2 regions of the Roseibium algicola genome follow, and region 1 is predicted to be linked to the other one. Evidence: predicted binding sites of a transcription regulator. Region 1 holds the regulator's gene; the other holds the start of a gene.
What was found. The regulator PhoB, encoded in region 1, activates phosphate uptake and scavenging genes when phosphate is short. The targets are predictions, from matches to a motif close to TGTCATNNANCTGTCAT.

Region 1 (5,765 bases):
CCTCTCAGCAATCAGACACGAGATCTCGTGAGGCAAATCACCAAGAGGCACTAGATCTGCCAGCATTAAGCGTGCTTGCGCATGCTTAACACGGGGTTAATGGCCGCAGGACGGTCAAACTAAAGGGTGCGGCAATGAGTTGGACAAACGAACGAGTTGAGCTTCTCAAAAAGCTTTGGGGCGACGGCTTGAGCGCAAGCCAGATCGCAGGCGAACTGGGTGGTGTTACCCGTAACGCCGTGATCGGCAAGGTGCACCGCCTTGGCCTGTCCGGCCGCGCCAAGTCCACCTCTTCAAGCGCCAAGCCGCGCCGGCCGCGCACCGCAGCTCCTGCAACGGGTGCAGCGCCGAAGAAACCGACGACGTCACATCCGCAGTCGATCGGCGCGACGGCCCTTAAAGCAGACATCTCGCCTGCACCAGTGGTGGCCCCCAAGCCGCGCGTAGAGCCGATTGCAGAGCTCGTTCCGATCTCGCAGCGGGCTACCATCCTGACGCTGACCGAGCGGACCTGCAAATGGCCGATTGGCGACCCGGCGACCGACGACTTTTACTTCTGCGGCCGCCAGTCCGATGCCGGCGTCCCCTACTGCGCTCATCACTGCAAGATCGCGTATCAGCCGGTCGCCGACCGCCGCCGCGATCGCAAGACGATGGCTCAGGCAGGCTGATAGCCTCGCACCTAACCAATTCATGAGAAAGCCCGCCATCTGGCGGGCTTTTTTTTGTTTGGGCCTTCCATTGACCAGATGCCCGACCCCGACCAGTGACCTCCCACGGCTTGTTCTTGGCACCGATCCATGTCGTTTCCGTTCCATCAAATCAAACCTTGTTTGACCGCTCCGCCACGACAGGGACCGCAGGATCAGCCCCGACACCGACACATCTGATGGGGTGGTCGCAGAAGAGAACCTTGTTCCGCGAAAGGCACATAACCGCTGAGAAACAAAAAGCCCGCTTGAAAGCGGGCTCCTTAATTCCATTCTGCAAGTTGCGCTCAGGCAGTGGCAGAGGTGAACTGGTCATTGAAGGCGTATCCGGCACCACGGACGGTACGGATAGGATCCTTCGCCTTGCCCTTGTTCAGAGCCTTGCGCAAGCGACCGACGTGAACATCGACAGTGCGTTCGTCCACGTAGACATCGTGACCCCAGACCCCATCCAGCAGTTGTTCGCGGGAGAAGACACGGCCAGGCGATGTCATCAGGAATTCCAGCAGGCGGAATTCCGTCGGCCCCAGGTGTATTTCCTTGGTGTTGCGGCGAACGCGGTGCGTTTCGCGATCCAGTTCGATATCGCCGGATCGCAACATGCTGGACACCACTTCCGGACTTGCCCGGCGCAGGATGGCGCGCACGCGGGCCATCAATTCCGGTACCGAGAAGGGCTTGACCACGTAGTCGTCGGCACCGGTCGACAGGCCGCGGATGCGCTCTGCTTCCTCACCGCGTGCCGTCAGCATGATGACCGGCAGGCGCTCGGTGTCTTCGCGCGCCCGCAGGCGGCGGCACAGTTCAATTCCGGACAGGCCCGGCAGCATCCAGTCGAGCAGCAACAGATCCGGCAGGCTTTCCCGCAGGCGGATTTCCGCCTCGTCACCCCGGACACAGGACTCGACCGAGTACCCTTCCGCTTCCAAATTGTATCTCAATAGAAGGCTGAGCGGTTCTTCGTCTTCAACGATGAGCACCTTCGGCATACATCTCGCTCCAATTACCGCAACCGGCGCCGAAGCGCCGGCCGTTAAGATCTTCTGCAAATCCGACGATTACCGGCGGGTCAGACCGCGCCTGTTTCGTCGACCTTTGCCCGGTCTTCCGGCAAACGCTCGCCAGTGACCATGTAGTAGACGTTCTCGGCGATGTTCGTGGCGTGATCGCCGATGCGCTCGATGTTCTTTGCGCAGAACAAGAGATGGACGCACTGGGTAATGACCCGCGGGTCTTCCATCATGTAGGTCAGGAGTTCGCGAAAGATCGACGTGTAGATCGCGTCGACCTCGGCGTCGGCTTCCTGAACCCGGCGGGCGGCTTCCGCATCCTTGCGGGCGTAGGCATCCAGCACCTGCTTGAGCTGCGAAAGAGCAAGTTCCGTCATGTGCTCCACACCGATCGCGAGCTTCTTGGACTGCAAGTCGCTGTCGATGGCGATGACGCGCTTGGCAACGTTCTTGGCAAGATCGCCAACACGCTCCAGGTCATTGGCAATGCGCGTTGCGGCGGTGATTTCACGCAGGTCCTGCCCCATCGGCTGGCGGCGGACGATCAGCTCGATCAGCTTCACTTCAAGTTCGTTGTAAAGGCTGTCCAGACGGACATCGCCCTTGATCGTCGCCTTGGCAAGCTCCAGATCCTGCGACACCAGCGCGGACACCGCATCGGCGAAAGCCTTTTCGGCAATACCACCCATTTCGGCAACCTTGCCGGCCATGGCCGTCAGTTCGTCATCGTAAGCCGAGACTGTATGTTCAGACATCCTGTGTCCCCTTCAGAAACCTAAAAAATGCTTAGCCGAAGCGGCCCGTAATATAGTCCTGCGTACGCTTGTCCTTCGGATTGGTAAAGATGTCCTCCGTCAGACCTTCCTCCACCAGAACACCCAGGTGGAAGAACGCGGTTCGCTGAGACACACGGGCAGCCTGCTGCATCGAGTGGGTCACGATCACGATGGTGAAGTTTTCCCGCAGTTCGTCGATCAGCTCTTCCACCTTCGCGGTCGCGATGGGGTCAAGCGCCGAGCACGGTTCGTCCATCAGGATCACTTCCGGGCTGACGGCAATCGCACGGGCAATGCACAGACGCTGCTGCTGACCGCCCGACATGCCGGTGCCCGGCTCGTCCAGACGGTTCTTGACTTCTTCCCAAAGCCCGGCCTTCTGCAGGCTGGAGGCTACGATTTCATCAAGCTCGGACTTGTTGCGGGCCAGACCATGGATCCGCGGACCATACGCAATGTTGTCGTAGATCGACTTGGGAAACGGGTTCGGCTTCTGGAAAACCATGCCGACCTTGGCACGCAGCTGTACGGGATCGACCTTGGGATCGTAGATGTCCTCACCGTCGATCTTGATCGACCCTTCCACACGGCAGATGTCGATGGTGTCGTTCATGCGGTTGATCGTCCGCAGGAACGTCGACTTGCCACATCCGGAGGGACCGATGAAGGCAGTCACGGACCGCGGCTGGATCTCGATGTCCACGTCCTTGATGGCGTGGGTATCGCCATAATAGACCTGCACCTTGTTCGCGGAAATTTTGCTGTCGGTCATGGTTTTCGCCTGTTCAAAATTCGGCATCTCGTTCATCGGAGCAATCCTTACCAGCGGCGTTCAAACCTGCGGCGCAGGATGATAGCGATAATGTTCATGGTCATGAGGAAGACCAGCAGCACGATGATCCCGCCCCAAGCGCGTTCATAGAAAGCCGGGTCGGCGCGTTTCGCCCACTCGTAGATCTGGGCCGGCATGGCCGAGTTCGGAGAGAAGAAACCGGCAGCCACACCGTCCGGGAAATTGGAGGCGATGAAACCGACCATCCCGATCAGCAGCAGCGGAGCGGTTTCCCCAAGCGCCTGTGCCAGACCGATGATCGTGCCGGTCAGAATGCCAGGCATTGCCAGCGGCAGGACATGGTGGAAGATCGACTGCATCTTGGAGGCGCCAATACCAAGGGCCGCATCGCGGATGCTCGGCGGAACGGCCTTCAAGGAGGCGCGGGTGGAGATGATGATCGTCGGAAGTGTCATCAGCGTCAGCACCAGGCCACCGACCAGCGGTGCGGATTGCGGCAGATGCATGAACTGGATGAAGACCGCCAGACCGAGAATACCGAACACGATGGAGGGAACGGCGGCCAGGTTGGAGATATTCACCTCGATCAGATCGGTGAACTTGTTCTGCGGAGCGAACTCTTCCAGGTAGATGGAAGCGGCCACGCCGATCGGCAGCGACAGGAACAGCACCACCAGCATCATGAACAGCGACCCGATCATGGACGCCCCGATGCCGGCCTGCTCCGGACGGCTGTCGGAAGCATCGGTTCCGGTGATGAAGGCCCAGTTGAAGCGCTTCTCCAGAATGCCGGCGGACTGCATCTGGTCAGCCAGATCCAGGTGTGCGGCGTCCAGGTTCTTGTCTTCGGCAAGATCCTCGCGCTTGACGCGGCCCTTCAGGTAGCCGTCGACACGGGATGAGGCGATCAGCTCGAAGGTTACCGTCGTGCCGATCTTGTCCGGGTTGGCAAGTGCATAGTCACGAACCGTCGCGGCAGCCCCTGAGGAGAACAGCTTCTGCAGGTCCTTTGCCGACATGTCGGTGGTGATATTGAGGCCGGCAAGTTCCTTGGCAAAGGCGTCGTCGATAATGGCCCGGTACTTGGAGGTCTTGACCACCGACTTTTCCGCTTCGGCAATCTGCTCCTGATTGAGCGGGACATCCACCTTCAGGAAGGTCTGGCTGAAGGCGCCAAGGCCGTTGGAAAGGATTGCCCACAACAGCGCGACGAGGAAGAACAGGCCGATGCCGATGGCAATGATGCCGTAGAGCTTGAAGCGCGCTTCAGCGGCGTTGCGCTTTCTGGTCAGCGGATCGAGTTCGAGGATCGACGTGGTCTTGTGCGGGGTCGGAGCACTGGTCTTGCCCGACGGTGGCGTAAGGGTCGTGTCGGTCATTAGTCGTACTGCTCCCGATATTTGCGCACGATGTAGAGCGCGACGATGTTGAGCCCCAGGGTCACGACGAACAGGGTCATGCCGAGTGCGAAGGCGACAAGGGCTTCCGGGGAGGCAAAGTCGGCGTCACCAGTGAGCTGGCTGACGATCTTCGCGGTCACGGTGGTCATCGCTTCGAGCGGGTTCATGCTGAGCCGGGCAGCAGCGCCGGCCCCCAGCACAACGATCATGGTTTCACCGATGGCGCGAGAGGCCGCCAGCAGGATGGCCCCGACGATCCCCGGCAGGGCCGCCGGCAGAATGACCTGCTTCACGGTTTCCGAATGGGTGGCACCAAGTCCGAGCGAACCGTCACGCATGGCCTGCGGCACAGCGTTGATGATGTCGTCGGAAAGCGAGCTGACGAAAGGGATCAGCATGATGCCCATGACAGCGCCCGCGGTGAACACCGAGGAAGCACCGGACATCCAGCTTACGCCAAGCGCACCGCCGGAGCCGAAGACGTTCATCAGAAGCGGGCCGACTGTGAGCAGCGCGAAGAGACCGTAAACGATGGTTGGAATACCGGCCAGGATCTCGAGCAGCGGCTTGGCGACGGCGCGTACGTGCGGCGTTGCATACTCAGACAGGTAGATGGCAGCGAACAGACCGATCGGTACGGCAACGGCAAGTGCGATCAGGGAGATATACATGGTCGCCCAGATCAGCGGCACGATCCCCAGCTCCGATCCACCGCCGAAGCTCGGCGCCCAGGTCAGGCCGAAGAAGAAATCAGCAGCCGGATAGAGCCGGAAGAACTCGACCGTGTTGAAGATCAGCGACAGCACGATGCCGACAGTCGTCAGGATGGCGATCGAGGCTGCTGCAATCAGGATATAGCGGACGACCGTTTCCACGACGTTGCGGGCACGGAAATCCTTGTTGGTGCGCAGAACACCGACAGCGAAACCGATCAGGCCGACCGCCAGAACGCCGATTGTCCGCAACAGCAGGCCTGTACCCGAGATGCTGCGGTATGTCTGCGCGGCCCGCAACGTTTCGGCGGTCACTTCGGAACCGAGCGCGACACCTATCTCGCCGAGACGGCTGCGCACGTC
Region 2 (5,765 bases), 1.6 Mb from region 1:
GGACATGTCGCCGACACCGGCCGCCGTGAAGGGCTGGGTCTGGATATCCCGGTTCATCTCGCGGAAGTGCCGCTTGACCGCTTCCCAGGCGCCGCGTGCGGTGATGCCCATCTTCTTGTGATCGTAGCCGGCGGACCCGCCGGAGGCGAAGGCGTCGCCCAGCCAGAAGTGCCTTCCTTCCGAAATGCCGTTGGCCGTATCGGAGAAAGTGGCCGTGCCCTTGTCGGCTGCCACCACCAGATAGGGGTCGTCACCGTCATAGCGCTGCACGCGCTCCGGCGGCAGGATGTTGTCCTCGCCGAGGTTGTCGGTCACGTCCAGAAGGGCGTTGATGAAGATCTTGTAGCTTTCCGTGCCTTCCTTGAACCAGGCATCGCGATCGCTCATCGGCGGCAGGTTCTTGGGCACGAAACCACCCTTGGCACCGACCGGGACGATCACTGCGTTCTTCACCTGCTGTGCCTTCACCAGGCCGAGGACCTCGGTACGGAAGTCCTGCGGCCGGTCAGACCAGCGCAGGCCGCCACGGGCAACCATGCCGAAACGCAGGTGAACGCCTTCCACGCGGGGGCTGTAGACGAAGATTTCCCGGAACGGACGCGGTTGCGGCAGGTCGTCGATCTGGCGGCTGTCGATCTTGAAGGCAAAGGTCGGTTTGGGCTGCCCCTTCTTGTCGAGCTGGTAGAAGTTCGTGCGCAGGATCGATTCAATCGTGTTCTGGAACCGGCGCAGGATGCGGTCGTCGTCAAGGCTGGCGACGTCCTCCAGATCGGCGGTCAGTTCGCTTTCCAGCCGTTCCGTGCCGAGGTCCCTGTCTTTTTCGGTGACATCCGGGTTGAAGCGCAGGTGGAACAGTTCCACCAGTTTGGCCGCGATCTTCGGGTAGTTGTTGAGCGTGGACCACATATAGTCTTCGGAAAAGCGGATACCGGCCTGGCGCAGGTATCTCGACAGCGCGCGGATCACTGCCACGTCGCGCCAGGCAAGCTCCGCCGTCAGCACCAGGCGGTTATAGCCGTCGTCTTCCGCCAGCCCGGTCCAGACTGCCATGAACATGCTTTCCAGCCGGGGTTGCAGCTGATCGGAAAAGACGATGTCTTCGCCGCTGCGCGATTCCAGCGTCATTTCGTGCAGGTAGGACAAGGGGGCATCGGCCGGCGTGACGCGGTAGGTCCGCTCGTTGATCACGCGGAAGCCCATGTTTTCCAGGAGCGGCACGCGCGCGGACAGCGGGATCGGCGAACCGCGGTGATAGACCTTCAGCGACAGGCGGCTGTCCCTGGTGCCTGCCTGGCGGTGGAACGTGATGGTGGTGTCGTTCTTGTCGGACAGGGTTTCCAGCTTGACGATGTCGAACAGCGCGGACTGGGCGTTGTAGACTTCCTTGTAGCCGCCATGAAACGAAAGCGCGTAGCGGTCGGCCAGCTTGCGGGCCTGCGAGGGTGCGAATTCGTCCTTGAGCGCGTCGCGCACGCTGTCGGACCAGGTGCGCACCATGTCGGCAACGGCGGCCTCCAACTCTTCCTGCTGGGGCGTCGGCGTTTCCCCGCGATCGCGGCCGATGATGTAGTGAACCCGCGCCAGCGGACCTTCTGGATAGGTAACGTACCAGGCCGACACGCGTCCTTCATAGACCGAGGCCAGATAGGTGCCGACGTTCAGGCGAACTTCGGTGGAATAGCGGTCACGCGGGACGAAGACCAGAATGGAGACATAGCGGTCGAACTTGTCCGGGCGGGACAGCACGCGAATGCGCGGGCGCTCGTCCAGCTGCAGGATGGCGATGGAAAAGTCGAACAGGCGCTCCCGTTCGATCTGGAACAGCTCGTCACGCGGGAAAGCTTCCAGAACGTTGCGGAGGGCGCGACCGGAATGGCTTTCCGACCCGTAGCCGGCGCGGGCCAGAACGCTGGCAACCTTGCGGCGCAGGAACGGGATGGTGCTGGTCGGTTCGGTATAGGCGGTCGAGGCGAACAGGCCGACAATGCGCAGCTCGCCGTTCATGTTGCCTTCGTCGTCATAAAGCTTGGCGCCGACGTAATCCATGTGCACGCGCCGGTGCACGGTGCTTTTCACGTTGGCCTTGGCAATGATCAGCGGTTCGGGTTTCTTCAGGAACTCGCGAATTTCCGGCGTGATCTGCACGAACTCCGTGCCGCGGCGGAGAACGCGCACATCCGGGTCGGACAAGAGGCCGAGACCCGTACCCTCATGGGGGGAAAGCTCGCCCTCCTCGACGCCGCCTTCGAACATGTATTCGCGCATGCCGAGGAAAATGAAGTTGTCGTTCTCCATCCACTCCAGGAAGTGGATTGCTTCCCACAACTCGTCGCTGCTGCCGGGAATTTGCGTGGTCTTGTAGGTGTCGATGGCCTCCGCCAGGCGTTCCTGCATCGGCTTGAAGTCCGATACGACGGCGCGGACATCGGACAGAACCTTGTCGAGCCGCGCCTTGAGGGCTGCGCGGGCTTCGGGCGAATCAATCCGTGTCACGTGGATATGGATGAGGCTTTCCTGCCGGTCGGTCCGCTTCGGTGGTTTCTTGCGGGCCGTGGCGCTTGTCAGTTTGCCGTTGTCATCCCGTTCCACGATGAAGATCGGGTGCAGGACCAGATGCACTTCGATCTTGCTTTCCTGCAGCTCGTCCATGACGGAATCGACCAGGAAGGGCATGTTGTCGTTGACGATCTCGATAATCGAGACGCCCTTGACCTTGCTGCCCTGGGCCTTGAACGCCGGATCGGCGATGCTGACACGATGCGTGCCGAGTTCGTGGTTCTGGAAATCCTGCCAGGCGTCCCGGGCAAAGCCGGTCAGCTCTTCCGCGGTGTAGGCCACGAGGTCTTCCGCTGCGCCCCGGTCATAAAAGGCGCGGGAAAACTCGGCGAGAGCCGGATCTTCCTGATTCAAGGTTGCTTGGACCGCGTCGATGAGTTTGAGTTTCTCGACGTCGTGTTTGTCCGGCATTTTCCATCCCCTTAGGCGATCGTATGGTTTGGCTCTGTCGCTCGCTCGTTCTAAGACTTAAGTTCATATTTCAGCGACATAAACGGTTTCATGACGGGAGGAGCAAATTGTCAAGTAAAGTCACGGCCTTGCAAATCGATTCAAATGTAACATTGAGTGAAAAGACACAGGCTTATTTCGACTTGTGCCAGGAGAAGCTGGGTCTCGTTCCCAACGTCCTCAAGGCATATGCGTTCGACGAAACGAAGCTGCGCGCCTTCACCGACATGTACAACGACCTCATGCTGGGCGAATGTACACTCTCCAAGCTCGAGAGAGAGATGATTGCCGTTGCGGTATCAGCGGTCAACCGCTGTTTTTATTGTCTGACGGCTCATGGTGCTGCGGTGCGCGAGCTTTCCGGGGACCCCGTGCTGGGGGAACTGATGGTGATGAACTACCGCGTTGCGGATCTTTCGCCAAAGCAGCGGGCGATGCTCGACTTCGCCGTCAAGTTGACGGAGAAGCCGGCGGAAATCGTGGAAAGCGACCGGCAAGCCCTGCGTGATGTCGGGTTTACGGATCGCGACATCTGGGACATCGCCTCGGTAACGGGCTTCTTCAACATGTCAAACAGGGTGGCTGCGGCGTCCGACATGCGCCCGAATGATGAGTATCACTCAAGGGCCCGTTGAGATAACGGAGCGTCGCGCGGCGGTGACAAGCCGCGCGATTGGGTGTATGACGCTTGCGATTTTGCACCGATCTGCCTGACGGCTTTCGGGCCCTGGGGTTCGAAACTGGCGGCAATCACGAGAGGGAGAGGAACGGGCGATGGTTGCGCGCGTGTTTATTGATGGTGAAGCCGGTACGACGGGTCTGCAGATCCGCGAGCGCCTTGCCATGCGCCGCGACCTTGAGCTGATTTCCATTCCGGACGAAAGCCGGAAGGATCCGGCAGCCCGGGCCGACTACCTCAACAAGGCCGATATTGCCATTCTTTGCCTGCCGGATGCGGCGGCCAAGGAAAGCGTTGCCCTGATCGAGAACGACACCACCCGTGTGATTGACGCTTCCAGCGCCCACCGGGTTGCCGAGGGCTGGGCCTACGGCTTTGCCGAAATGGACCTCGACCAGGCCGATATCATCGCCGCAGCCATGCGCGTTGCCAATCCGGGCTGCTGGCCGCAAGGCCTGATCGCCGCGGTTCGTCCGCTGATCACCGCGGAGCTGCTGCCGTCGGACTTCAACCTGACCTATTTCGGCATCTCCGGGTATTCCGGTGGTGGCAAGGGCATGATTGCCGATTACGAAGCCGCCGGAACCAGCGCAAATTCGTTTGCGCCGTACGCGCTCGGGTTCAATCACAAGCACCTTCCGGAAATGACGGAATACGGGTTGCTCGACGCAGCTCCACTGTTCACTCCGACCGTCGGCGATTTCTACAAGGGCATGCTGACGGTGGTTCCGTTGAACCTGGCAGGCCTTGCCAAGGTGCCGACGGGCGAGCAGCTGCATGCGGCGATCGCCGATCATTTCGCTTCGGCACCCGGCGGTTTTGTCGAGGTCGCACCGCTGGAAGCGCTCGAGAAATCCGACAGCCTCAACCCGCAGGCGCTCAACGACACCAACAAGCTGCATCTGCACGTCTTTGCAAATGACGCCAGGGCGCAGGCCGCGATCGTTGCCGTCTACGACAACCTGGGCAAGGGCGCGTCCGGCGCTGCCGTCCAGAACCTCAATCTGATGCTCGGTGTCGATCAGACAACCAGCCTTGCTGCGTAAGCGGCATCCGTTTTCAGGCCTTTCAGGAGAGAAGAAGAATGGAAAAATTTGAGACCCTGACCGGTGTCGCAGCGCCGTTGCCGATCGTGAACATCGACACGGACATGATCATTCCGAAGCAGTTCCTGAAGACGATCAAGCGCACGGGCCTCGGCACCGCGCTGTTCCACGAAATGCGCACCAACGACGACGGATCGGAGAACGAGAGCTTCGTTCTCAACAAGGCCGCCTACCGCAATGCCAAGATCCTGATCGCCGGTGATAACTTCGGATGCGGTTCCTCGCGCGAGCATGCGCCCTGGGCGCTGCTTGATTTCGGCATCCGCTGCGTGATCTCCACCTCGTTCGCCGACATCTTCTACAACAACTGCTTCAAGAACGGCATTCTGCCGATCCAGGTTTCCGAGGACGAGCTGGAAACCCTGATGCATGCGGCAGAGCGCGGCGCCAACTTCACGCTGACGATCGATCTGGAAAGCCAGGAAATCAAAGGTCTTGAGAGCGGCGACATCGCCTTCAAGATCGACAGTTTCCGCAAGCATTGCCTCATCAACGGCCTCGACGACATCGGCCTGACCATGGCGAAGGCCGGTGAAATCGACACCTTTGAAAGCAAGATGGGCAACGACCGTCCCTGGGTCTGAGCCGGACTGCAATGACTTTTGAAAAGCCGGGTTTCACGACCCGGCTTTTTTGTTTTGGTTGCCTCAGGTTCTTTAAGGCGCGCGACGCGTCGCCAAGACATGATCACCCACTCACAGGGGCAATCCTCCGGATTTCGATCACGGCTACCGCATTCAGCCGTCTTGTCCTGATGCCCATCAATCTTGTCATCCCTGCGAAGGCAGGGATCCAGGATTCATTGTGTTCGCGAGGTTTTCGAAGTCTGTTCCCATGGCGTACTGGATCCCGGTCTTGCCGCTGACGCGTCAAACCGGGATGACAAAGAATGTGGGAATGAGTGGTTCCAAATTGGATGCCCTGCTCCGACCGGATGCAAGCCGGCCGTGCTGAAAACTTGGTCGACAAATGGG

Region 2: a site for PhoB is predicted at 3,047-3,063, ahead of B0E33_RS12805 (NAD-glutamate dehydrogenase). Genes of this name have one in related genera too.

The regions. Positions count from the first base shown of each region.
Region 1 covers NZ_CP019630.1:1,140,449-1,146,213, forward strand. Annotated here, with positions in the region: gene B0E33_RS05355 (GcrA family cell cycle regulator) at 135-671, shown strand; gene phoB (phosphate regulon transcriptional regulator PhoB) at 998-1,699, opposite strand; gene phoU (phosphate signaling complex protein PhoU) at 1,780-2,475, opposite strand; gene pstB (phosphate ABC transporter ATP-binding protein PstB) at 2,507-3,268, opposite strand; gene pstA (phosphate ABC transporter permease PstA) at 3,316-4,668, opposite strand; gene pstC (phosphate ABC transporter permease subunit PstC) at 4,668-5,765, opposite strand, start outside.
Region 2 covers NZ_CP019630.1:2,746,909-2,752,673, forward strand. Annotated here, with positions in the region: gene B0E33_RS12805 (NAD-glutamate dehydrogenase) at 1-2,967, opposite strand, end outside; gene B0E33_RS12810 (peroxidase-related enzyme) at 3,075-3,641, shown strand; gene argC (N-acetyl-gamma-glutamyl-phosphate reductase) at 3,781-4,731, shown strand; gene leuD (3-isopropylmalate dehydratase small subunit) at 4,770-5,375, shown strand.